DNA from 4 places in the Halobacillus sp. K22 genome. Region 1 is predicted to be linked to each of the others. Evidence: riboswitches for the same ligand, from Rfam matches in the RefSeq annotation. Region 1 holds a riboswitch; each other region holds the start of a gene.
The links. Region 1 has a riboswitch for thiamine pyrophosphate ahead of ACTWPM_RS00240 (thiamine phosphate synthase). Riboswitches for the same ligand answer to the same signal wherever they lie in the genome.

Region 1 (5,958 bases):
GCGCTTCATTTATTTGAACGAATCGGGGCTTTTGCTGAGAAGCTTAAATCCTAAGAGGTGCAGCGAACAACAAGAGGTGATTCAGTGAACTATCCATCACATTTAAGTCAGGTATATTCTCTGATAAGATAGTACATCGCTGGATCTATTCAGTGGAGTGACCTCTAAAATTATATTGCTTATTGCTTCAGAGTGTTTCTTTACTGCTCTTTAGTCAGAAACTTTTGCTCAAATTATTGAAACAAACTTTACGATATTAGTCGACAGGATTGGTTACCTTTTTGAGCTCATTTCCCAACTATAATCTTATTTTCTATTTCCAGACTTAATAATCCTTCTCTCTGTTCAATAAAAAACGCTCTCCATGTAAGAGAGCGTTCTTTAAAAAATTAAGGTCAGCCTCCAATATAGCGGTTATAAAGGGATTTAGCTTCGATTACATCTTTCGTACCATGGACGAGCACTCGTCCGTCCTGAAAAGCCACCAGCCGTCGGTCTTCTATCGTAAGATTCACAAGAAATGAATTAGCTTCTACTTTCCCATCTTCAATGTCTTGAAGCCTATCGGACAGGTCATTCAGATTTCTACTTTTCTTGTTTGCTGGACGGATTTGTACTGTGTCCCGTCCGCACAACACTGCGGTTCTAGATAAGTTTACTGGGTCGAGATTAGGATAAGTGGCTGCCTGACCGCACGAAGGACAATCCTCTTTTTTTAATTTTTCCACCTTAATGGTTGACTGTTGGTTTCTCCAAATATCGAAGAAAAACAGGTTTTTTCTAAGGGATTTAAAATCTTCTACTAGAAGTTTCAATGCTTCCGTACTTTGATAGGCAGCGACAATTTGAACAGCTGGACTGATAATCCCAACGGTATCACACGTTTCCCCTCCTAAGGGAACAGAGCCTAATAAACATGAAAAACATGGCGTTTGGCCAGGAACTACCGTATATGAGAGGCCGTAACTGCCAGTGCAGGCTCCATAAATCCAAGGGATTTGATATTTTTGGGAAGTATCATTAAGAAGCATTCTGGTTTCAAAATTATCGGTAGCATCAATAATTACGTCTACTCCTTCCACCAGTTCAGGAATTTCATAAATCGAAACATCCATAATCTTACCTGATATATCAATTTCTGAATTTACTTCCTTCAATCGCTCAGCTGCAGCTACTGCTTTTGGAATACGCTCAGCCGCATCCTTCTCTGTGAACAACTGTTGACGCTGCAGATTGCTCCATTCGACATAATCGCGATCGACTACCGTTATTTTTCCAATACCTGCACGAACTAGCATTTCAGCATTACTTGTCCCTAAAGCTCCTGCTCCAATCAAGAGCACATGCTTTTCACTTAGTTTACGCTGTCCATTTTCACCTATAGGTGAAAATAAGACTTGTCTAGAATATCTTTCCTTCAACCAATGCTCATTCCTTCCATAGGACTGCTTGCTGTCGCGTAAGTTTTCTTAGGTATTCTCCCAGATTCATAACCTAATCGGCCTCCCTCGATAGAGAGCTTCATCGCCAGGGCCATTTTTACAGGGTCCTCCGCTTGAGACACAGCCGTATTGAGTAAAACACCGTCAGCTCCAATTTCCATCGCCTGTGCTGCATCTGCAGGTGAACCTATACCCGCATCCACAATAACCGGAACTACTGACTGCTCTATAATTAATTGTAAGTTTAACGGGTTGAGAATTCCTTGGCCAGAACCAATAGGCGAAGCCCCTGGCATCACTGCATGAACACCTAAGTCTTGGAGCCTTCTTGCGAGCATAACATCATCCGAAGTATAAGGTAACACAATAAAGCCTTCTTCCAATAGTATCTCAGAAGCTCTCAACGTTTCAATTGGATCAGGAAGCAAAGTACGCTCATCGCCAATAACTTCTACCTTTATCATATCGCATAATCCAGATGCTTTAGCAAGTTTGGCGGTTCTTACTGCTTCCTCTGCCGTTTTTGCTCCTGCCGTGTTGGGAAGGAGCGTGTACTGATCCGTATCAATCATTTCTAAGAAATTGGGCTGATCTGCTTCAAAGATATTCATCCGGCGAACGGAAAAGGTTAAGATTTCGGCTTCTGAAATTTCTACTGCTTGCTTTTGAGTGGTATAATCAGGATATTTTCCGGTACCCAGCAACAACCTTGAATTAAAATTACGATTAGCTATGGTTAACATTTCCTCATCCTCCTCCTACAAAATGAACAATTTCAATTCGGTCTTCATTCATTATAGCTTCCTCAGCGTATAACGATTTTTCCACAATAGCTTGATTTCGCTCGACAATCGCAGCCTTATTATTTAATTTGAAATGCAATAATAACTGCTCCACGTTCTTCACGTCATCCGGTACCCTCATTTCATCACCATTAATAACTAGTTTCATACCGAAGCCACCTCCCTATGGTTTTGAAAACGAGCAGGAGAAAAAGCTGAAATATCCGTAATAAGATTCGATTCTCCTGTAATAAGATCTGCTAACAGTTTCCCAGTAACTGGACTTAATAATATTCCGTTACGATAATGCCCTGTACTAAAGTATAAGCCTTCCCACTCTGGATGCTTTCCCAGAACCGGCAGTTCGTCTCTAGTCATAGGTCTTGTTCCAGCCCACATGCGCTCAATTTCTGCTCCCCCTAATAAAGGCAGGAGTCGTTTGGCTTTTTGGATCAAGCCTTCTATTCCCTCTATGGTTACCCGCTTGTCAAATGTATAAGGAGTAGTCGTCGCTCCAATAATAATTTCCCCGCCTTTTTTAGGGACAAGATAGCAGTCATCCGTAAAAATGGTTTTATTTAGTAGTGGTCTCTTAGTTTTAACGGCTAGTGCTTCTCCCTTTACAGGATACAGTGCCTGTCCTTCCTCAGATAAGAAACGCTGACTCCATGCACCTGCAGCCACTATAACGGCATCTGCATAAAAAGCTCCCCCGTCTGTAGCTGCCCCTATCACTTGATTTTGTTTGCGCATTAATTTGTACACATCCGTAGATTCACGAAAAGTCACTCCGTTTACAGCTGCTGCACGTGCAAAGGCTTGAGTAAGATCAGGAGCGGACACGTGCCCTTCTTCAGGAAACAACATACCTCCAACTACCGAATCAGTTAGGCATGGTTCCAATTCGAGTAATTCCTCTTTATTTTTACATAATGCTTTTTCTCCTTTTTTCATTTGATTCGCCGCAATTTCCTGATAACGATCCAACTGTGCTTCTGTAAAAGCCAATTTCATCATTCCCTTTTGTAAAAGCCCAATGTCGATTCCAGTTATATCTTTTAATTCTACTGATAACTCCGAAAACATCCCTCGACTGGTGCGCGCTAGTTCGAACATAGGGCTGTCCTCATCCATTTCCGCTTGGACTCCTAGCATTCCTGCAGCTGCACTGGAAGCTTGGTTTCCTATGCTGCCTTTTTCCAGGACCAAAACCCGCTGCCCTTTCTTCGATAGATAGAAAGCTGTGGAACAGCCTATGATCCCTCCACCAAGAATAACCGTATCGTATTTCTTAGGCATAATATCCACTCCTTTGAATGCTTGCTTGAAACCTTGAGGCTGTTAGCTCTGGGTCGTGCGCTTCACAAATGGAAGACATAACTGCTACTCCTGATACATTGGTTTGAAGCACTTTTCTCAAATTCGACAGTTGAATTCCTCCAATTGCTATCACTGGTATCGAAATCGCTTCTGTTAATACTTCTAACGATTTCACACCCTTCCCCCCAAGCCCTTCCTTGCTCTGTGTCTGATAGATATTACCAAAGAGAAGATAATCAGCACCTTCCTGCTCTTTTTGGATCCCCTCTTCCAACCCATGTATCGAACAGCCGACTCTAAGGTCAGGATAGAGGCTTTTCACCGTTCCCGGAGAGGGTGCGTCTCCGGGCAGCTGTACTCCTCCTGCTCCCCACCTCCCCGCTGCCTGGTAATAAGAATTCACAATAATTTTTGTCAATGGTATTCCATGTTGGATAAGAGTGGAGAGCCACTCCTCTATTTCTTTTTCTGAACGATGCTTTTCACGAAGGTGAATGACCGTGGCAGCTGATTGGATCAACTGGGCCATGTGGAAGAATTCTGCTAACTCTTTTTTTCCATTGGAAAGTATATGAAGTTCACGAGTCACACCATCACACTTCCTTTTCCTTAGTCTCTGTTCATTATTGTCGATTTTTATTTTGGGTTAGTGACGATATAGGGCCGAATGGTTTAACACTTATTATTGAGATATTAGTTTACGGTGAACATAAATGAATTCGCTTGCCGTGCCCCCTCACGTGGCAGGGGCACAAAGTTAATTTTTCAGACTCGGAACTTAACTTAAAAAGAAAATTTACCAGCTCCTGCATAAAAAAACCGCTCCCCCATAGGGAAGCGGTTCTATAGCAATAATTTGTAAGTACATATGCTATACCCTCTACTTTCCTACGCTGGTATCGTCCAGATCAGGTTCTAGGGTTCAAATGTAATTGTCTCAGCCCGAAGGCACCCCTAGTAGAGCTTATTTAATATTTATTTAAATTCAGTATAACATCGCTCTTTATAAATTCCAATATTATACAGGTTTCACATAGAAAAAATATGCTTCTAAAGATGTGATGAGTAAAGAGAATCATTGGAAGAATTATGATTTATTAATTTTTCATTGTGAAAACACTTAATCTTTGACTCTTTGTTCTGCTCAAGCTATATTAATAGTAACAAGGGGAGTAGCGACCGGATATCGGCTGGTGAACCGTCAATACGGTATTTTTAATACCTGGTTCATTGGGCTAAGTTCTGCTTAGTACGCAAGACCTTGGTACAATTTATTTTTTGTGCCAGGGTCTTTTTTATGTTCTGGCGGAAAGGAGAACGCTATGATTTACTTTATATTCATCCTTGCTGCAGCTATCGTGGTGGTTAGTGCTGTATACCTCAACCAATTCGGAGACGTCATTAGCAAGAAATCTTCCTTAAGCGGAGCTGCTGTAGGTACATTTTTAATTGCTGGAGCTACTTCACTCCCAGAATTAACAACAAGTTTAACAGCTGTCTATATTGACAATCCAGATATAGCGGTGGGAAATATGCTGGGGAGTAATGTATTTAATCTTCTCATCCTTGCGAGTATGGATATCATCTATAGAAGACAACGATTATTTCAAAAAGTGAATAATAAGGAAAATATTCCGTCGGCTTCTATCGGGTTATTTTTCCTTCTTATAATTATTTTTTCACTTTGGATGCCCGGTTCCATCGAGATTTTTGGAGTGGGTATTGAGATGATCGTTATCGTAATGCTTTATATCTTCAGTATGAAATTTATATCTGGAGGAGAGTCCGATCAAGAAGTGGAAGGACTGACTAAAGATTACTCGCTGCGAGCAGCAGTTATCGGCTTTATTATTGCGTCAGTCATTGTTTTCATTTCTGGTAGTGCCTTATCGATTTCAGGTGACCGGATGGCTGAAGCCTCAGGACTTGATGCAAGCTTTGTCGGGAGTTTTTTAATAGCAGCATCTACTTCCCTGCCTGAGCTAGTAGCTGTGTACGCTGCCTTCAGATTGGCCAATTATAATATGGCAATTGGTTCTATACTGGGAAGCAACTTATTTAATATCCAACTGTTAGCTTTGACCGACTTGTTATATAGAGAAGGAGCTATCCTCTCCTCTGTGCAAGCTTCTCATATTTTCATTGCAAGTCTTGGGGTCGTTATGACTTTGATTATGATCTTCCTGCTTTTACGACCGGCTAATATGACCAGTCACTGGCGTTATGTGGCGCCTTCTCTTTTGATGACCCTCATTTACTTTGTCGCTTCTTATGTATTGTTTTAGTATAGAGACTTTGATAGATCCAAATATAAGAATTTAAAAAAACAGGCTTCCATTCGATATATGGAAGCCTATTTTTTAAACGTTTTCCAGTCTAGTTCACTTTCATTCAAAAGCTCTTCGAAGCTTTTA
Region 2 (5,958 bases), on a different contig from region 1:
CGACAAGTCCTGTAATCTTTTCCTGTTGGATATCTTCACCGCTCAGCCATTGATTAAAATCAAATTCTACAGGCGGCTGATCTCCTCCGAGGGCAAACCACGCTTTCATTTCCTGAGGCAGGTAGCCAGCCGTATGAATCGTACCTGCCCAGCTGCTGTATAGTTTAGAAAACACGCCTCTTGTAGTTCCATTCATGAATTCAAACGCTTCTTCCGCATTCTGCAAGGAACTGCGGTTTGTATTGATCGCGCTTTCCCGCTTTTTAGAATCAACAAGGTGGTTCCGATTTTCTTTGGTCAGAATCTCAAAGTGATTGGTGCAAACATTCGATTCTCTCACCTCTACCCCTCTTGGGGAAGCTTCAATTACAAATGTTTGGTTGCTCTTATCAAAAACGGTATAGCTGAACGAATGGCGGTGAGGAATTTGTTTGAGCATATTCACCGCTTCTTCAACACTGGCACAGGATTCGAGCACGAGCCGCCCGATCGCACAGCAGATAAACCCATCTCCCGGACGTTTCCTGTGCATAAAATTATATCCGAGCACAAGCCCCTTTTCATTCATGCCGTCCATTCTTCCTGTAATTCTCTGGGTCGGTCCGATAATAGCGTATCCTTGATCGGTTGGCTGAAAAAGACTGTAGCGTCCTTCATAGGTTTTCGGCATATAGTCATAATTCCGAATGAAATAACCTTCCCCGGTCATGATGGAACAGCCGGAACGTTTGTAGTCTATGCGATAGCCGCCAAACTCTTTCATGATGCGTTCCATCGACCAGCCGAGAGCATCTCTCAGCCCAAGGAGTTCATCCCACAAACCTGGCGCAAAACGGGTGATGGCTTCTTTTACCTCCTGGGCTTCGACTGTAAAACGAGGTTTTCTTACTTTCCATTGTTTTTCTCTATTTTTAACAGACCACGAATTTCGTAATAATTCACCTTGATAATAGCCAAAATTATAATGACTGCCGCGAAATTGTATGATGTCACTATGTACGTTTTTCATTCAGAATTCCTTTCTACGATGGTTTATGTAGTCACTTTACCATTTTCTTTTCACTGCCATAAAGATATTTGCACCATAGCTTGACAAAGAGCTAAATTAGCAGTAAAAAAGTCCTTACACTAAAGGGCCGGTTAGTTGAAGACTCAGTTTCGAGATATCTTGTAGAGAAAGGGACTCCAGGGAACGGCTCGCTTTCCGCGGGCATGTGGTGAGCTTCCTCAGGCTTCGCCTTCCGGGATCTCACCGATCATGTTCATCCCGCAGGAGTCTTCGCCGTTCCCTTCCGCCCCTTTGCGATCATTGAGAGCTCAAAATTCTCTGCATAAACGCCTTCCAATGAACAAGTATAACCTAGGATCCTACGAGGGTATAACTGTAAAAACCCTGTTATATAAGCATTTTGAGGCAGATTCAGAATGGCTTCTATCTCCTATAGCAGGGTCCGTTCACAAGAAATGGCTGGGTTGGTGGGGAAATGAAGAGACTCCCGTGGGAGAAAGAGCTAGGCGAGACCCCACAAGGAGCGATAGCGACTGAGGAGGCTTGCCAGTTCCCCCACAGGAAAGCGAGTTATTTCCCCACCAACCCTTTTCCATCTAGAGTAACGGGCCCATTTATCTCGAAACTGAGTCTTAAAGAAAAGGGAGCTTTTCTTTAACATGCCCCTGCTGAGTTAAGGGATCTTAATAATTACTCTGATATTTTTGGGGTATCCTCACAAAATAGGAGAAACTCGTGAAACTTGTCACGAATTGCTCACTTCTTCTAGTTTTTCAGAGAGAATTTTGATAATCTTAAAATAGTAAGAAAACCGTAAGCGTTTTCGACATAAATCGGTGATGCACCTAAATGTGAGCAGCTGAGAATGAATTTAAAAAGGTGGTGTTGATGCATGAAACGGTTAGTCATATTAGGCGGCGGGTACGGTGGCCTCAATATATTACATGGACTTCTAGATGATTTACCAAAAGATGTACATATCGTTGTTGTGGACCGTAACCCCTACCATTCACTAAAAACTGAATTTTACACGATCGCTGCCGGTACAGAATCAGATCGTCATGCCCGTGTGGATTTTCCTAAACATGATCAAGTAGAGTACGTCTTCGATGAAATTGAAAAAATTGATATTGAAAACGAAAAGGTATTAATGAAAAACTTCGCCTATGACATCGAGTACGATTACCTTGTAATTGGACTTGGATGTGAAGACAACTATCACGGAATTGAAGGTGCCAGGGAATTTACCGAAAGTGTACAATCTTTTTCACAAGCCAGAAGTGCAGGCTATTCTATTAATAATTTGGGAGCCTACGGTAAAGTCACGATTGTCGGGGCAGGCTTAAGTGGTATTGAAGTAGCTTCTGAAGTACGTGAAAGCCGTTCTGATTTAAACATTCGTTTACTCGATCGTGGTGAGACAGTACTGAAAGCATTCGATCATAAGATTCAGAAGTACGTGGAAAAATGGTTCCATGAGCACGATGTTGAAGTTATTCACAACGCAAATGTAGAATACGTTGAACGAGATGGTGTATGTAATAACGGACTCTGCTATATGAATGACGTCACTGTCTGGACAGCAGGCGTACAGCCGAATTACTTGGTTAGAGAACTTCCTTTTGACAAAGATGTTCAAAATAAGATCATTGTTAATGATTACTATCAAGTTCCAAGCTATCAAAACGTTTACGTAATCGGGGACTGCGCATCTGCCGAACACTCTCCAAGTGCTCAATTAGCAGGGCAACAAGGAGAAAAAGTAGCGGAAGTCATATTGGCCTTTCTTAAAAACCGTGTGCCGGAACCTCCTGGTGAGGTTAAACTAAAAGGCGCTTTAGGTTCTCTTGGTAAGAATGATGGCTTTGGCAACATGCTGCAAAAACCGATGACCGGAGTTTTACCAAGGCTTGCCAAATCAGGAGTCCTCTGGTTAAGCAAACGCCACTAAACTAATTTCTATTTAAGAAAGCCATTTTCCACTGAGGAAAATGGCTTTCTTTATTAAACGCGTACTGGTTCCAGCAGTCGCCCTAAATACTTAGCAAGCTCAAGCATCCCGTACACGCCGGCTTTTTCTTCTGCATCGGAATTATAATTCGTATTCGTGTTTACATCATAAGCGTATAAGTTCCCTTTTTGATCTTGAATAGCTTCAATAGCGGCAACTTGGATATTATTCGCCTGGAGAAAAGCTTCGAAGTCGTCAATAATGGCTGGACGGTAATTTTCCAGAATTTCAAATTTTGCTTTTTCCTGTGATTCTTCTGCGTCGGTTGGGCAGAATTGATCCTCAATTGAGCAGGCATCAGCTGGACACAATTCAAATCCTTCGGAAGTGTCCACTTTCACTCCATAGAGAAACTCCCCGTTTATGAACTCATGACGTACGATATACGGCTCGGGTGCTTCGATATATTGTTGAATTAACGTGACTCCATCGACAGGTTCTTCAAATCCTGAGCCTTCCACATATTCTTTAAGTGCTTCTTTAGAGTGAAACAGCTGCACGCCCTGTCCTTTACCAGCACGGTTATGCTTCGTGATAAATGAATTCATTCCCAGCTGATCTGCAGCTTGCAAAATATTCTCTTTCCCAACAGCGGAGATAGTTTTTGGAGTGCGGATCCCTTGTTGATTCAGTGCCATGTATTGATTTACTTTACTTATTTCAAGGTTCAACGCTTCTGTTCCATTTACGACAGTTCTACCGTGGCGTTCCAGCCAGGAAAGAACCGCCCCCGCAAATTCAGGAGCATAACGGTGGTTTCTCGTGTGAGAGGATGCACTGATCCGATTGTAGAAAATCCCTTCCGGCGGCTCTTCTGTTAAGTCTAATGTACCTTGATCCAGGTGCCATAATTCATATGGCAGTTCTAATTCTTCTAAACGTTCTGTTAAGTGAACGGTCCACTCATCGTTCTCGTGGAGTACATAAATTTTGCTCATAAAAAGGAACTCCCTTTCTGTAATAACAATTTCTTTTATCTTAACATAAAAAACCTATCTGTTTACTAGGAATAAGATTATGATACTTGCTAAATCTACTTCGTTATGGCAGAGTAAAATTATAACGTTGTTCATCAAATTGAATAGTTTGAATGTAGGGGGACCAGTATAGCTGGTTGAGATTGTATCCTTTTATGATACTGACCCTTAGAACCTGAACTGGTTGATACCAGCGTAGGAAACATAAGTAGCCGATATTCTGATCGTTTACTATATATGCACCCTAGGTTATGGTACCAGGGTGCTTTTTTGTATGGATTAAGCTCTTATTACCTCAGACGGTTCCCCCTCTTTTCTATTAATCTCTCTGATGGACATATAATTGGGAGGGAAGCAATTGAAAAAAATAATCACCATTTTAACTGCAGCTTTGTTAGTAACGGCATGCTCATCCAATAACGGCAAGAGTGAAGAAGCTGCAGCCAATCAAGAGGAAATGAATTCGGTTCAGCTGGTACTCGATTGGACTCCTAATACCAATCATACCGGGATCTATGTGGCCCAGGCAGAAGGTTTTTTTAAGGAACAAGGTCTGGATGTAGAAATCATGCTTCCAGGTGAAGCAGGTGCTGATCAGCTCGTTGCTTCCCAGAAGGCCGACTTCGGGATCAGTGCTCAGGAAACATTGACGGAAGCTCGTATTCAGGATATTCCTGTGGTATCGATCGGAGCTATTATTCAGCATAATACCTCAGGTTTTGCCTCTCCTAAAGACAAAGATATTACCTCGCCCGCTGATTACGAAGGAAAGACGTACGGAGGCTGGGGAGCTCCAGTTGAAGAAGCGGTGCTCTCTTCTCTCATGCAAAAAGAAAATGCTGATGTATCCGAGGTTGAGATTGTCAATATGGGAAATACGGACTTTTTCACAGCCGTGGAACGGGATATCGATTTTGCGTGGATTTATTACGGGTGGACAGGTGTGGAAGCCGAACTTCGAGGACAGGAGCTTAATATGCAATATTTAACGGACTACTCTGAGAAACTGGATTATTATACGCCTGTATTAACAACGAGCGAAATGATGATTAATGAAAATCCTGAAACTGTACAAGCATTTATGGCTGCCGTATCAAAAGGGTACGAATATGCAATCGAAAAACCGGAACAGGCGGCTGATATTCTTATTGAAGCTGTACCGGACCTTGATCCAGAGTTGGTAAAAGCCAGTCAAAAATGGCTGTCGCCTAAATATAAGGAAGACGCGGATAAATGGGGCGTCCAAAAGGAGAAAATTTGGAAGAACTACGCTGAATGGATGTACAATCATGACTTGCTTGATGAAAAGCTGAATGCTGAAGAAGCATTCACGAATGAATTTCTACCAGAACCAAAAGGAGGAAAATGAGTTGGCTAATTCACTTGTCAGCATTCAAATCATCCCAAAAACCGAGAAAAACGAGGATGTTATCCCTTATGTAGATCATGCGATATCACTAATTGAAAATTCCGGACTGAAATACGAAGTCCATCCTCTGGAAACAACAATAGAAGGAGAGCTTCCCACAATTTTTTCTTTAATCGAACAAATGAACGAGGCTATGGTTGAAAAAGGGTGCAGGAACGTCATTTCTCAAATTAAAGTGCTTTATCAGCCATCAGGAGCTTCGATGGATGATTTAACATCGAAATATCGAACATGACCCAAAGAATCATCAAAGGATGGAGGCCTGCTTCAGTCCTCCTCCTTTTCATTCTTTTATGGGAGCTCGGCAGTCGGTGGTTTGAAGTACCTGAGTGGCTTGTACCTCCGCCAAGCTTAATTATAGAAACTGGAATAAACAGCTGGGCAGATTACGCTCCACACCTCTTTTCAACCATTCGTTTAACTTTTTTCGGCTTTATGATTGGGGCTGGCTTCGGACTGTTACTCGCGGTCTTGCTTCACCTGCTTCCGTCAGTAAGAGAAGCCCTTTATCCTTTATTGATCTTGTCACAAA
Region 3 (5,958 bases), on a different contig from region 1:
AAGTATTTATCGGCATCATCAGAAGGAAAGACATCATTGAGTATTTTAAATCATTGAACGATACAAATCAGAGAAAATAACTAGTAAGAGATTGTCATTCGTTCAATGTACTTGTTGGAGGAGGGATTGTAATGAAGAAAGAATTTGCCGTTATTGGTTTAGGTCGATTCGGCGGGAGTATTTGTCGAGAATTAAGTCGAGAAGGGATGCACGTACTGGCCCTGGACTTAGATGAGGATAAAGTAAATGAATACAGGGATATCGCTTCGCACGCCGTAATTGCTGATTCTACGGATGAAAATGTGTTAAGAGAACTAGGATTAAGAAACATAGATCATGTGATCGTTGCGATTGGTGATAATATTCAAGCAAGCATGCTGACTACATTAATCCTGGAAGAAATGGGCATCAAAAAAATTACGGTAAAAGCTCAAAATGATTATCATGAAAAGATTTTAAATAAAATCGGGGCCGATCATATCGTCCACCCGGAAAGAGATATGGGGAAAAGGATCGCCCACAATATTATTTCTAATAACATCCTTGATTATATTGAGCTTTCCGATGATCACAGTGTCGTTGAGGTAATCGCAGGGCGGAAGTTGAGTGGACAGACTCTCATCGATCTAGATATTCGCGCCTAATATGGCTGCAATGTCGTGGCGATCAAGAGAGGGAAAGAAATTAATGTTTCTCCAATGGCCACTGAAGAAATTGTGGAAGGCGACATTTTAATTGTTATCGGTGGGGACAAAGATATCAATCGATTCGAGAAGAACCTTATTGTTGATGACTGACCTGTAAATATTACAAGACTTCGAAAGCCTTAAAACAGCAGGTTTATCTTATAACCACTGTTTTAAGGCATTATTTAATGAAAAATTAGCGATCAACAAATCGTAAGCGAGGATTATTTCAAACCATACTTTTTTTAAAAAAGCCGCTCTATGTAATAACCCTATCAAACTTCGCTGATGATCGATTTTCCTTTTGTTTGATCATGATCAAGCCACTGCCACTCTTCGTGCAATTCTATCTTCCCTTCAGAGTTAAAGTGTGGAACCGATGCGCACTTGCCTCCCCGGATTTCATTGGATGTGTTCACATGATTATATCTGAATTCCAACGTATCATCATCATTTACTATTCCTATTAACTTCCCTTTAGCTACCTCTCCACCGGAGTAATCGGCATGGAGAATGTTCCCTTCTTGATAGTAGCGAAAATGTGTTTTAGAAGAAACTTCACCACTTTCCGTATTCTCTACGGATACAAATTGACGGTTATTATAATCTATCATTAAGTGTACCTCCTTGAAATTATGACTTTAAACACTACCATATTATTTGCAAAATTCCAATAATGGAGTAAGTAATTCATGATAATAACGATGAAAGCAGGATAATATCCATCCTTTATAGTATTAATAAATACAAGGATCTAACATTTTCGATCCTTGTCGTCCTTCCAATTTTTCTCAACCATCCTAGTTATCTAACGGACTTAAACGGGAAAATAACAGGTAAGGAACTAAATTTTCCAAGGAGGCATTTTAAATGGCAGAAGTATCTTCCATGCAGCAAGCCGTTGAGGTATTACGAGGTAAGGGACTTTCTAACCGGGACATCCTTAGCAACGTAGATAACAGCCATTTCCCGTTTGATGATGAAGAAGTGGTGATGACCTTTATTGATTTGCAAATTGAATGTTCCTCTGATAAAGATTTTAATAAATTAGTAGCTTACTTATATGATTGTGATGTGAAGGAAGAATAATCAAGTATGGCTGTTATTACGTCCTCATAACTCACCCAAATAAAAAGGAGGCAATCCTAATAGGATCGCCCCCTTTATTAAATATCACATCGTTCAACTATTAAGAAAACTTTCCCCATCCACCCACATCGTCTCATTGTAGGCCATGTCCCAGAACAAATACTCCAGTTTGCTTGTATGAATAAATATTTCTTCAAGGTGGGCTTTTTCCCTTTCAGGAAGATCGTCTGCAAGTTCGTTCATCAGCTCTTTTAAAGAGGCAGCCAGTTCAGCAAACTCTTCAGAAGCGTACATATCAATCCAGTCCCCGTAAAACTCATGCTTTTCATTCCGCTCAAGCTTATTTAATTCCGTACCGATCACATGATAACTCCACGTACAGGCAAGGACACAGGCGGTTACTTCTGCTTCTGAGCCCTGGTTGGCTTTACTTAGCATATAGCTCGTATAAGCGAGAAGTGTAGCTGCAGGTTCTGTATTTTCAAGCTCCTCCCGGCTGATTCCAATCTTTTCTGCATAGTTACGGTGAAGCTCCATTTCTTCAGATAACGTGGAATGAAGCAATTCAGAAAACATGGTCATGGTGTCCAGGCGTTTCGCTTTTACAGCCCCTAAGGCAAACACCCGGCAGTAGTCGATCAAATACAAATAATCCTGGCGCATAAAGAATTTGAATTTATCCAGCTCGAGACTGCCATCCCCGATTCCTTTCACAAAAGGATGATGCAGGTAAGACTCCCAGATTGGCTGTGCACTTCTATAAAGACGATCGGTAAACATTATTTCTCCTCCTTAAGGTTTATTTGTTGAAACCACAATCTTCTTTCCAAAATAAAAAGCCCGCCCCTTCAGAGAAGGAGCGGGCGTCATAAGTATCAATAGAACAAAATTCATCGGTCCGCTTCACTTCCCTCCGCTGGTATGATCCAGATCAGGTAATAAGGGTCAAAGCTTCTGCTTTTCTCAGCCAAACTCTATGGCTCCCCTAGTAAAAGTATGTTATAAAGTCGTTACTAACATTAGAACATAGGCGTAATAAAAGAACAAGTTTTCTCAAAGCTAAATTAAACGTGAGTTGTATTCCTCATGGAACTTAGAAAAAGTGGCAGCTTCCCCTTTAAGATTACTTCTTCTATTATGTTAGTGATTTTTTAAAAACATAACTAACTTTGTCATACTCCAGCTTATCCATATAAAAGCGATGGGCATCTGTGCGCTGTAATCCTGAGGACAAAGCCACACTCTCAAACCCATTTTCTTCTGCCCACGTATGTACGTAAGTAAGCAGCTTTTCCCCATATCCTTTCGATCGATAGCTTTGATCTGTGACTAAGTCACAAACCCAAACAAACCTCCCATAATAAAGCGTAGTCATCGGTTTAAAACCAGTTATCGCTACTACCTTACCACCTTGCATTAATGCAAGCATTCGATACCTATCTACTTCTCTAGCCTCTAATACTAATTCCAGATATGTATTTTCATCTAAATGGGGGCGCAATTGGCTCATAACAGGGAATCCTTGCAGTATTTCTTCACTAGACTTAAGCTCTTTCACAGTCACAGCATCCATTTATAAGTCCCCAGCCTTTCAGAAGTATTTCACATCATTTTACATGACCAGATGATACTAATAAACATTTTACGTGATTATTAAAATGAAAAAGCTGATCTCCATAAACTTCTCGTCTTCCAAAAACACTTTATTTTAATAAAAAGTCTTCAATGGCTTTCGTGATTTCGAATGGCTCCGTTTCTATATTGGAAGGGATGACGATTTTTAAATTCGAATCTGGATAGATAGAGGCTCTGAAGCTTACTCCAGGATCATAGCCCATGACGTGGTATTTGTGTGCATGGTCATTCTTTTGATTCACCCAGATTCCATAACCATAATGGACTTCTCCGTTCACCAGTACATGAGGATAAAGTAATTTTCGGGTAGTCCCTTCATTTATAAGCCTATAGTCAAATAATGCTTCCCACAACTTCATCATGTCAGGAGCTGTAACAAAAGCACCCCCATCAGAACCTCCCTTTTTAGGAATAGAATAAATATTCGTTCTCCACGTATTCTCCTTGTGGTTGTCAATATATCCTGCCGCTGTATTTCCAGGAAGCTGATCTAATGAAAAGTACCCCGACTCTTCCATGTTACACTTACTAAAGACTTCTGATTCTATATATTCTGTAAAACACCTTCCCGTTTGTTCCTCAATGATCAGCCCCAAAAGAATATATCCGGCATTGTTATAATGAAACCTTTCTCCAGGTGAGAATTTCATTGGATCTTCCTGAAATAAAGGCAGAAAATCTTTAAGAGAATTAATTTGGTAAACCGGGTAGCTCTTCCACAAGTCTTCATAATTCTGCATGACCTCTTCATCAAAGTAATCAGGGATACCGGAAGTATGAGTTAACAAATGGTGAATCGTAATTTCTTTATCAAAATTAGGCAAGTGTACACTCAGACATTCAGCTAGACGAGTATTGAAATCTAATAATCCTTCTTCTACTAATTGACTAATTCCGATAGCCGTAAATAACTTGCAGCCAGAGGCTATGCCAAAACGAGTGTTGCTTGTATTCAGCCGCTCTTCTCCTCGGTCTGCATAACCAAAGGATAAATCTGATAATATATGCCCACCCTGTTTCACATATACAACTCCTGAAAAGTTCATTTCATTGATCATGTTAGTGATGAGCTGGTTCAATTCTTTCATATTGTTCTCCCCCATATCGCTTGATGTAATTTAGGTTTGGCCACTTATTTTATTATTCCTATCAGTTCACTTCCCTGGTAAAGCGTTAAACCTAAAAACTTAGGTGTGCTATTTAAATCACTAATTCTTTCCTTGGCTATATCGTACGATTATTCTTCATTCCAAGGTTCAGAATTAAACACCTTAATATATAAATCAACACCATTTTCAATGTCCATCTTTGTAAAAGGTTTCACGTCAAACTTTATACCTGCAATCTCTCCCTTCACTCCTGTAAATTCACCCCTAAGGTCCCTGTGATATCAAGGTATTACTTGAAAATGTTATCAACAAATAACCTGAGTAGATTCCTATCAAAAAACTCCCATTGATTTAATAATGAATCAACGTTTATTCATACCAGGCCTTTACAGGTCTATCTTCAGGGAAACCATATAGTTCTCGATATTCCTTTCTTTCTTTTGTAAAATCAAACCACTGCTTGCTGCTCTCAGGATTGTTTGCATAGTTAATCACACAACGAATTTGATCTTCAACACAACTATCCGTCCATACACCTAACTGTTTTTCTAATTGGTCAAAAAGTTCAGCAGCATTCTTGTCCTTAATTTCAGATAATGAAAGAATACTCAACTTAAAAACCAGCTTCTCAGCTAATTTATAACCAATGGAAGGGACAGTTTGGAATTCAGCCAAACCTTTTAATACTTTTGCCTTGGAAAATGGAAAGTTTAACGTATTAGCTATTTGCTCCGTATCAATAGTATGAATCTCGCTTATTTTAATTTTTGATTTTTTAAGTTTTGATTTTTCCTCATTTGTGAGTGGCAATTTGATAGTGGAAGTCAAAAAACACTCCTCCTTTAATGTTAGCAATAGATATTTTATTAAATCTATCTGACCTAAATATATCTGTTCATCTAACTGTAACCAATCCTTATCACAATTACGAGAGAAACTAGTTCCGAAAATTAAAGCTGTGGGTAAGTTCCCTCTGTATATTATTTATCATTTACTATTATTAGACGTGAAGCGGATCACTTATATGAGAATAAATACTTACTAAACAGAAGAACTCTCTGATACAATAATCAAGAATATACCAAAAGAAGGATGATAATATGAAAAAGACTAAATACTTGGTTTTTGTACTTTTACTAGGTCTTCTTGTAGCTTGCTCCTCTAATAGTGAAGGTAAGACAAATGAAGAAGCCAACTCTAAAAGTGAGGCTTCTGGAAGCGAAGAAAATGAAACTTCGGAAGAATCGGAAACAGGAGAAAGTGTAGAAGTAGATGAAGGCCTAATGAATGTTGAAGTAACCCTTCCGTCATCTATGGTTGAGGGTGAAAGCATGGACGTAATCACCGAAGAAGCAAAAGAACAGGGCGTTAAAAAGGTTACGAAAAATGATAACGGTTCTGTCACTTATAAAATGTCAAAATCCGCTCACCAGGACTTG
Region 4 (5,958 bases), on a different contig from region 1:
GACAGACTCTTTTATGAGAGGCTTACTATCAACTATAATAAGAATTACCAACAAAAAATATCAGAAAAATCAGAATCGCAGTCTCATATATTAAGAAAAAGGGGGACGGGCTGGTGGAGCATCCATTATTGCCGTTTAGAGAGGTCTGGAAAGCAAAGAAACGTATAAGAGAGGTAATTAATGGTCCAACGCCTTTAATTTATTCTGAGCACCTCTCCCATCATGTAGGCGCACATATCTATTTAAAGCTTGAGCACCTTCATCCCACCGGATCATTTAAGCTGAGGGGAGCTGCGAACAAAATCCTCTCTCTAACACAGGAGGAAAAAGAAAAAGGAGTCGCTACTTTTTCTACGGGAAACCATGGAATTGCTGTCTCTTATGTGGCCGGACAATCTAACATTCCATGTATCGTCTGTATATCCAATCGTGTCCCCGCTGCTAAAGTAGATCGTTTGAAGCGCCTGGGAGCTCAAGTAGAGGTGGTTGGAGAAAGTCAGGATGATGCTGAAGCCCGCTGCTATGAACTTCAGAGAGAGGCCGGTATGACCGTGATCAAACCTTTTGATGATCAGGAAGTAATCGCAGGTCAAGGAACCATTGGACTTGAAATTATGGAGCAGTGTCCGGAGGTGGATCAGGCGATTATCCCTTTATCAGGGGGAGGGTTACTATCAGGTATTGGTGCTTCTTTAAAGGCTATTGACTCTGCTATTCAAATCACCGGGGTATCGATGGAAAAATCAGCGGTTATGTATGAGAGTTTGTTAAAGGGCGAGCCGGTCACCCTTAAAGAAGAAGACACGCTTGCAGATAGTCTGCTTGGCGGTCTTGGTCCTAATAATGAGTACACCTTTCCATTAACACAGACTTTTTTAGACGAAGCAAAATTGGTTTCTGAAGAATCGATCGGTAACGGGATCTTATTCATGCTGACCCACCATAAAATGGCGGTGGAAGGCGCTGCAGCAGCAGGGATCGGCTGGCTGCTTAACGAAAAGACTTCGACGGGTAGCCATGTCGTGCTGGTTGTCAGCGGAAACAACATCGACCAACACACCATCAATCACTTAATTAAGAATCAATAGGGCAGGAGTGAGGCGAATGGGAGTAACAGTGGAAGATGTGCTGCAGTTACCTATCTTTAAAGAGGCAAAGGTTTTAACTAAGACCACAGATAAACCCGTACAATGGATATCCGTGATCGAGACCCCCGTTGAAAATTTTGTGAGGAACAATGAATTTGTACTGAGCACCGGGGTGGGATGTGGAGAAGATATACCGAAGCTTGAGGAATATGTAAAGGATGTTATTCGTGCAGACGCTTCAGCTCTCGCTTTTGCTACCGGACGATATCTTTACAAAATACCAGACCGTATTCTGCGATTAGCTGAGGAACACGATTTTATCATCATGGAAATACCATGGGAGGTGAGGTTCGGAGATATTCTGCAGGATGTTCTTCGTTTAATAAGTGAAGAAAAGCAGACCGGGCAGCAGCGGGCCGAAACCATCCGCCAGGAATTAATTAATTGTGTATTGAACGGCAAAGGATTGCAGGAAATTACTACGATTCTTTATGAAAACACTCACATTCCTGCTGCTATCAGTGATCATAATAAACAAATCAGGGCTAATCAGCAGTTCGACCGTTATTTTCTAGACGTGTTGAACGGAAAAGAAAACGAAGCATTTCAATTGGTATCTCCAGAGCCTTTTAGCGATCATCCATTAGTCCATTACATTGAAAAATATGAGATTGGTCCACATTTTTGCTATCAGCTGACGATCCTTTCGAATTACAAAAAGCAAGGATATCTGTTGTTTAAGCCAGAGGATGACCATGAATTGACATGGGTGGATTTATCGATTTTAGAGCATACACTTACGGCCTGCGCTTTATATTTTGTGAAAGAAAACGCCATTGAAATGACCGAAATCCGGTTGAAGGATAACTTTCTGCTTGAACTTGCCAAAACTGAAGTCGATATCGATAAGTCGCTGCTGGCGAAAGCCCACCTCCTTGGTTATGACTTAGAGAAGCCGTATGCGTGTCTGGTAGGAGATATTCGTTTTAAAAAACAGATTGATGGACCCGTAGGTTCAGAGGAGCATTCAGTCCAATCTTCGTCCATGCACAGCCGGAACTACTATATTCAAAAGGAAGTGACACATGCGGGGGATATGCTGAAGCGGCAGACGATGACCACGTTTGATGAAGGGGAAGTTATTGTTTATATAGAGGCGGATTCCAAGACATACCCGGAGACGGCTAATCAATTTCTGGATCTCGTGGAGCGGCGCCTTCACGAATTACTTGCCGGTATTACGATCTCCTGGGGAATTTCCTGCCATAAAGACGGTCTGTATACCTTCCACCAGAGCTATGAAGAAGCGGCTACCGCTTTAAATATCGGACGTCAAAAACATGAAGACGGAGATCGTACTTTTTTCAGTGATACCCGTATGAACCGCTTGTTAATGGCTCTTTCACACGAAAAGGAAATTGAATATATTGTCCATAATACGTTGGAAAAACTGATTGAATATGATCAACGAAGACAGACGGACTTAATTCATACGTTCATTGTTTATAACAAATACAACAGTAACGTAAGCCAGACAGCACGTGCCTTAAATCTGCACCGCCAGTCATTGCTGCATCGCTTAAGGAATATTGAACACTTAACAGGGCTTTCTTTATTGGATGCAGATGACCTTTTCCTCCTGGAGCTCAGTGTACGTTTATGGATGTTGAAGAAAATTGAAAAATGAGCGCTCCTTCTGCAGAGGAGCCGCTCATTTTATTCGTTATCGATCAGCAACCATTGTTTCTATTTCCTCGTTACTAGAATCAAGTCTAGTTAGTTGGACCTCCCATTTATCTTCTTCTTCACGATACAAAATCAGCTTTACGGCTAACAGTTTGTCACCCTGGATTTCCATTAAAGCTTTTGACAGAGCCTCGGGAGCTTCCATGTCTGCGCCCTCTACTTGGCTCATTTCAAGAACCGTCACCTGCTCTGCTTCAGCCTGAGTGGGGAAGGATTCACGAACTCCACCTTTCACCCACACTTCTACTTGTTTACCTACCCAGCGGTCTTTAGGAGCATCGGAGACCCACATTGCATTAGGATTGCTGTCTGAATCAGAATCCAGGGGAGCCACCACTAGAATTTGGTCCTCTTTCTGTTCCATAACAAATCCGGTAATTTCAGGAGGAGACGGGTTTTCTTGCTCTGGTGGTTCTTTAGGTTGACTATCGGAATTAGAAGTTGGTGCAGCTGCACACCCGGTCAGAATCATAGTTATAATAAACATGCATGCCAAAGCTCTCATAAACTTGCCTGCCTTTCTATTATTTTTTGAATAAATTACCATGACATCTATCAATAACTTTGTTATAGTAAAAAACAACCAAGTGAATCTATGATTATAACTACTAGGGGAGCCTGAATGGGCTGAGAGGAAAGCAAAGAAGCATTCCGACTCTTAACGAACCTGATCTGGTTAACACCAGCGGAGGGAAGTAGTCTACTATTTATTAGACATTACCCTTATAAGTCAGGTCCTTCCCGGGATCTGGCTTTTTGTTTTTCCCCTACGGAAGGGAGGACAGACATGAACAAAACGAGATTACTAACGACAATGGCTGCATTCATTGCGATTGGAACACTTGGTGCCCAGCTGCTCTGGTTTCCAGCAGGAGTTGCAAAGGCTTATCCAGTCCAGCATGCAGTAAATGTGATGGCAGCTGTGACACTTGGTCCATTACCGGCTGTAACCATAGCTTTTATGATCGGTTTATTACGCCTCCTCCTCGGATTAGGTACACTGCTCGCGTTTCCTGGAGGAATGATCGGTGCTTTTCTTGCGGGTATTTTATACAAATGGGTTCAAAATAGAATGGCAGCAGTTGCCGGTGAAGTGCTTGGTACAGGAGTCATTGGAGCCTTATTCGCTGTTCCTTATGCAAATATACTGATGGGCAGCTCGTCTGGAGCTCTGGTATTTCTACCATCCTTCTTGGTCAGCAGCATATCAGGTGCCATGATAGGATGGATCATCGTTTCAAGAGTTAAATTGGAAAAATATATCTTACAACCATAATACACGGAAACTACTAGGGGCGCGAGTGTTCGCTGAGATAAGGAAATAAATTCCTTGGTCCCTTACCACCTGATCTGGATCATGCCAGCGGAGGGAAGTAGTAAGCAGCCTCACCCCCTTCCCCCCCTTAGTAGCTTCCGAATAAATCAGGAGGCATTTTCATGTCATTTACAGAACAGTTAAGACAAGAAAACCACGATATTTTCGAAAGAATTTTTCACCATCCATTTGTTGAAGGAATTGGAAATGGTCGTCTTCCCTCAGAATCTATAGCTCACTATATAAAAGCAGATTACGAGTATTTAAATGCGTTTATGCACATTTATGGAATTGCGATTTCCAAGTCCACTGAACGTGAAGATATTCAATACTTTAACGAACAGGTCAATTTCATCCTTCATAGTGAAGTGCACCCCCATCATAATTTGTGCGAGTATATCGGCATTCGGTATGAAGATCTTCAGGGTTATCCGCTTCCTCCAACCGCTGATCATTATGTGAAACATATGATGTACCATGCTCAAATGGGAGGTCTTGGTGAAATTATTGCCGCACTCCTTCCTTGTCCCTGGACTTATTTAGAAATAGGAAGATATTTGATGGAGGAGTATGAGCCTGACAAAGATCATCCTTTTTATCCCTGGATAAAATTCTATGCCGAAAGCGAGATGCAAATTCTCACGGATCATTTACGAAGCCGGCTGGATCATTTTGCTGAACAGGCTTCAGAAAAAGAACTCAGCCGTATAAGGGATGCGTATCGGAAAAGCTGTCAGCTGGAATGGTCTTTTTGGGAAATGGCTTATACCTGTGAAGGATGGATTGAAGGAAAGGCGGTGGATGTTAAATGAACCACGTTCCATGCGCATTGACTATTGCGGGCACAGATCCAAGCGGAGGAGCAGGTATCCAGGCTGATTTAAAGACATTCCAGGAATTAAAATGCTACGGGATGTCTGTGATCACATCTGCCGTTGCTCAAAACACCACAGGTGTAAAGGACATTCACCACCTCCCTATTGAATTCCTGGAAAAACAACTTCAGTCGATTTCTGAGGATATGCCAGTTCATGCTTTAAAAACAGGAATGGTCGCTCAAAAAGATATGATGAAAGCAATAGCTAATTGGATTCCGGAGACCAACGCTTTATATGTAATGGATCCCGTTATGATTTCTCAAAGTGGTGATTCCTTAAGTGAAGAAGAATCAAGGGAAGTATTACGAAATCATCTGCTTCCTTTGACGACTTTAGTAACCCCCAACATCCCGGAAGCGGAAGAGATAACTGGGAATAGAATTGAAACTGAGGAAGATATGAAAGAGGCGGCTGAAGCTATCGTCAAGAATTTCGGAGCAGGTGCAGCCTTAGTGAAAGGCGGACACAGGGAAGGGTCAGCCATTGATTTTTTATTTGATGGAAATGAGATCCACACCTTCGAGTCAGCTCGCATTAATACAAAAAACACTCACGGGACCGGCTGCACGTACTCCGCAGCGATTACTGCCTACCTGGCACAGGGCCTCTCGTTAGTTGAAGCTGTAAAACAAGCTAAATATTTTGTAACGGAAGCGATTCGGTATTCCTTCGACCTTGGGCATGGAAGCGGGCCGACCAATCATTTTGCTACTCGTGAGGAGGTTTCTAACAAATGGATGTAAATATCATTAAGGAAGTACGGCAAAAGCAGCCGCTGATTCACCATATTACGAACCAGGTGGTCATGAACTTCAGCGCAAACGGTTTACTTGCTTTTGGTGGTTCACCCATCATGGCACATGCCAGAGAAGAGGTTCAGGATGTAACACGTCTGGCTGATGGGGTCCTTCTTAATATAGGAACGTTAACA

Region 2: another riboswitch for thiamine pyrophosphate. It lies ahead of ACTWPM_RS18410 (ABC transporter substrate-binding protein); the one in region 1 lies ahead of ACTWPM_RS00240 (thiamine phosphate synthase).
Region 3: another riboswitch for thiamine pyrophosphate. It lies ahead of tenA (thiaminase II); the one in region 1 lies ahead of ACTWPM_RS00240 (thiamine phosphate synthase).
Region 4: another riboswitch for thiamine pyrophosphate. It lies ahead of tenA (thiaminase II); the one in region 1 lies ahead of ACTWPM_RS00240 (thiamine phosphate synthase).

Annotation. Positions count from the first base shown of each region.
Region 1 covers NZ_JBQQCN010000001.1:45,039-50,996, forward strand. Annotated here, with positions in the region: gene ACTWPM_RS00220 (thiazole biosynthesis adenylyltransferase ThiF) at 396-1,421, opposite strand; gene ACTWPM_RS00225 (thiazole synthase) at 1,418-2,185, opposite strand; gene thiS (sulfur carrier protein ThiS) at 2,190-2,393, opposite strand; gene thiO (glycine oxidase ThiO) at 2,390-3,523, opposite strand; gene ACTWPM_RS00240 (thiamine phosphate synthase) at 3,516-4,133, opposite strand; TPP riboswitch at 4,413-4,510, opposite strand; gene ACTWPM_RS00245 (sodium:calcium antiporter) at 4,867-5,829, shown strand; gene ACTWPM_RS00250 (YqkE family protein) at 5,898-5,958, opposite strand, start outside.
Region 2 covers NZ_JBQQCN010000033.1:12,627-18,584, forward strand. Annotated here, with positions in the region: gene ACTWPM_RS18395 (C45 family autoproteolytic acyltransferase/hydolase) at 1-1,009, opposite strand, end outside; gene ACTWPM_RS18400 (NAD(P)/FAD-dependent oxidoreductase) at 1,902-2,960, shown strand; gene ACTWPM_RS18405 (ATP-grasp domain-containing protein) at 3,014-3,958, opposite strand; TPP riboswitch at 4,105-4,216, shown strand; gene ACTWPM_RS18410 (ABC transporter substrate-binding protein) at 4,356-5,366, shown strand; gene ACTWPM_RS18415 (thiamine-binding protein) at 5,368-5,661, shown strand; gene ACTWPM_RS18420 (ABC transporter permease) at 5,658-5,958, shown strand, end outside.
Region 3 covers NZ_JBQQCN010000002.1:149,024-154,981, forward strand. Annotated here, with positions in the region: gene ACTWPM_RS02410 (CBS domain-containing protein) at 1-80, shown strand, start outside; partial or broken gene ACTWPM_RS02415 (potassium channel family protein) at 132-797, shown strand; gene ACTWPM_RS02420 (n-acetylglutamate synthase) at 962-1,300, opposite strand; gene ACTWPM_RS02425 (hypothetical protein) at 1,557-1,775, shown strand; gene tenA (thiaminase II) at 1,869-2,555, opposite strand; TPP riboswitch at 2,667-2,772, opposite strand; gene ACTWPM_RS02435 (GNAT family N-acetyltransferase) at 2,911-3,348, opposite strand; gene ACTWPM_RS02440 (serine hydrolase domain-containing protein) at 3,479-4,498, opposite strand; gene ACTWPM_RS02445 (helix-hairpin-helix domain-containing protein) at 4,889-5,347, opposite strand; gene ACTWPM_RS02450 (hypothetical protein) at 5,620-5,958, shown strand, end outside.
Region 4 covers NZ_JBQQCN010000017.1:54,223-60,180, forward strand. Annotated here, with positions in the region: gene ACTWPM_RS13100 (pyridoxal-phosphate dependent enzyme) at 114-1,088, shown strand; gene ACTWPM_RS13105 (PucR family transcriptional regulator) at 1,105-2,775, shown strand; gene ACTWPM_RS13110 (DUF3221 domain-containing protein) at 2,812-3,339, opposite strand; TPP riboswitch at 3,435-3,545, shown strand; gene thiW (energy coupling factor transporter S component ThiW) at 3,622-4,110, shown strand; TPP riboswitch at 4,116-4,223, shown strand; gene tenA (thiaminase II) at 4,272-4,961, shown strand; gene thiD (bifunctional hydroxymethylpyrimidine kinase/phosphomethylpyrimidine kinase) at 4,958-5,770, shown strand; gene thiM (hydroxyethylthiazole kinase) at 5,761-5,958, shown strand, end outside.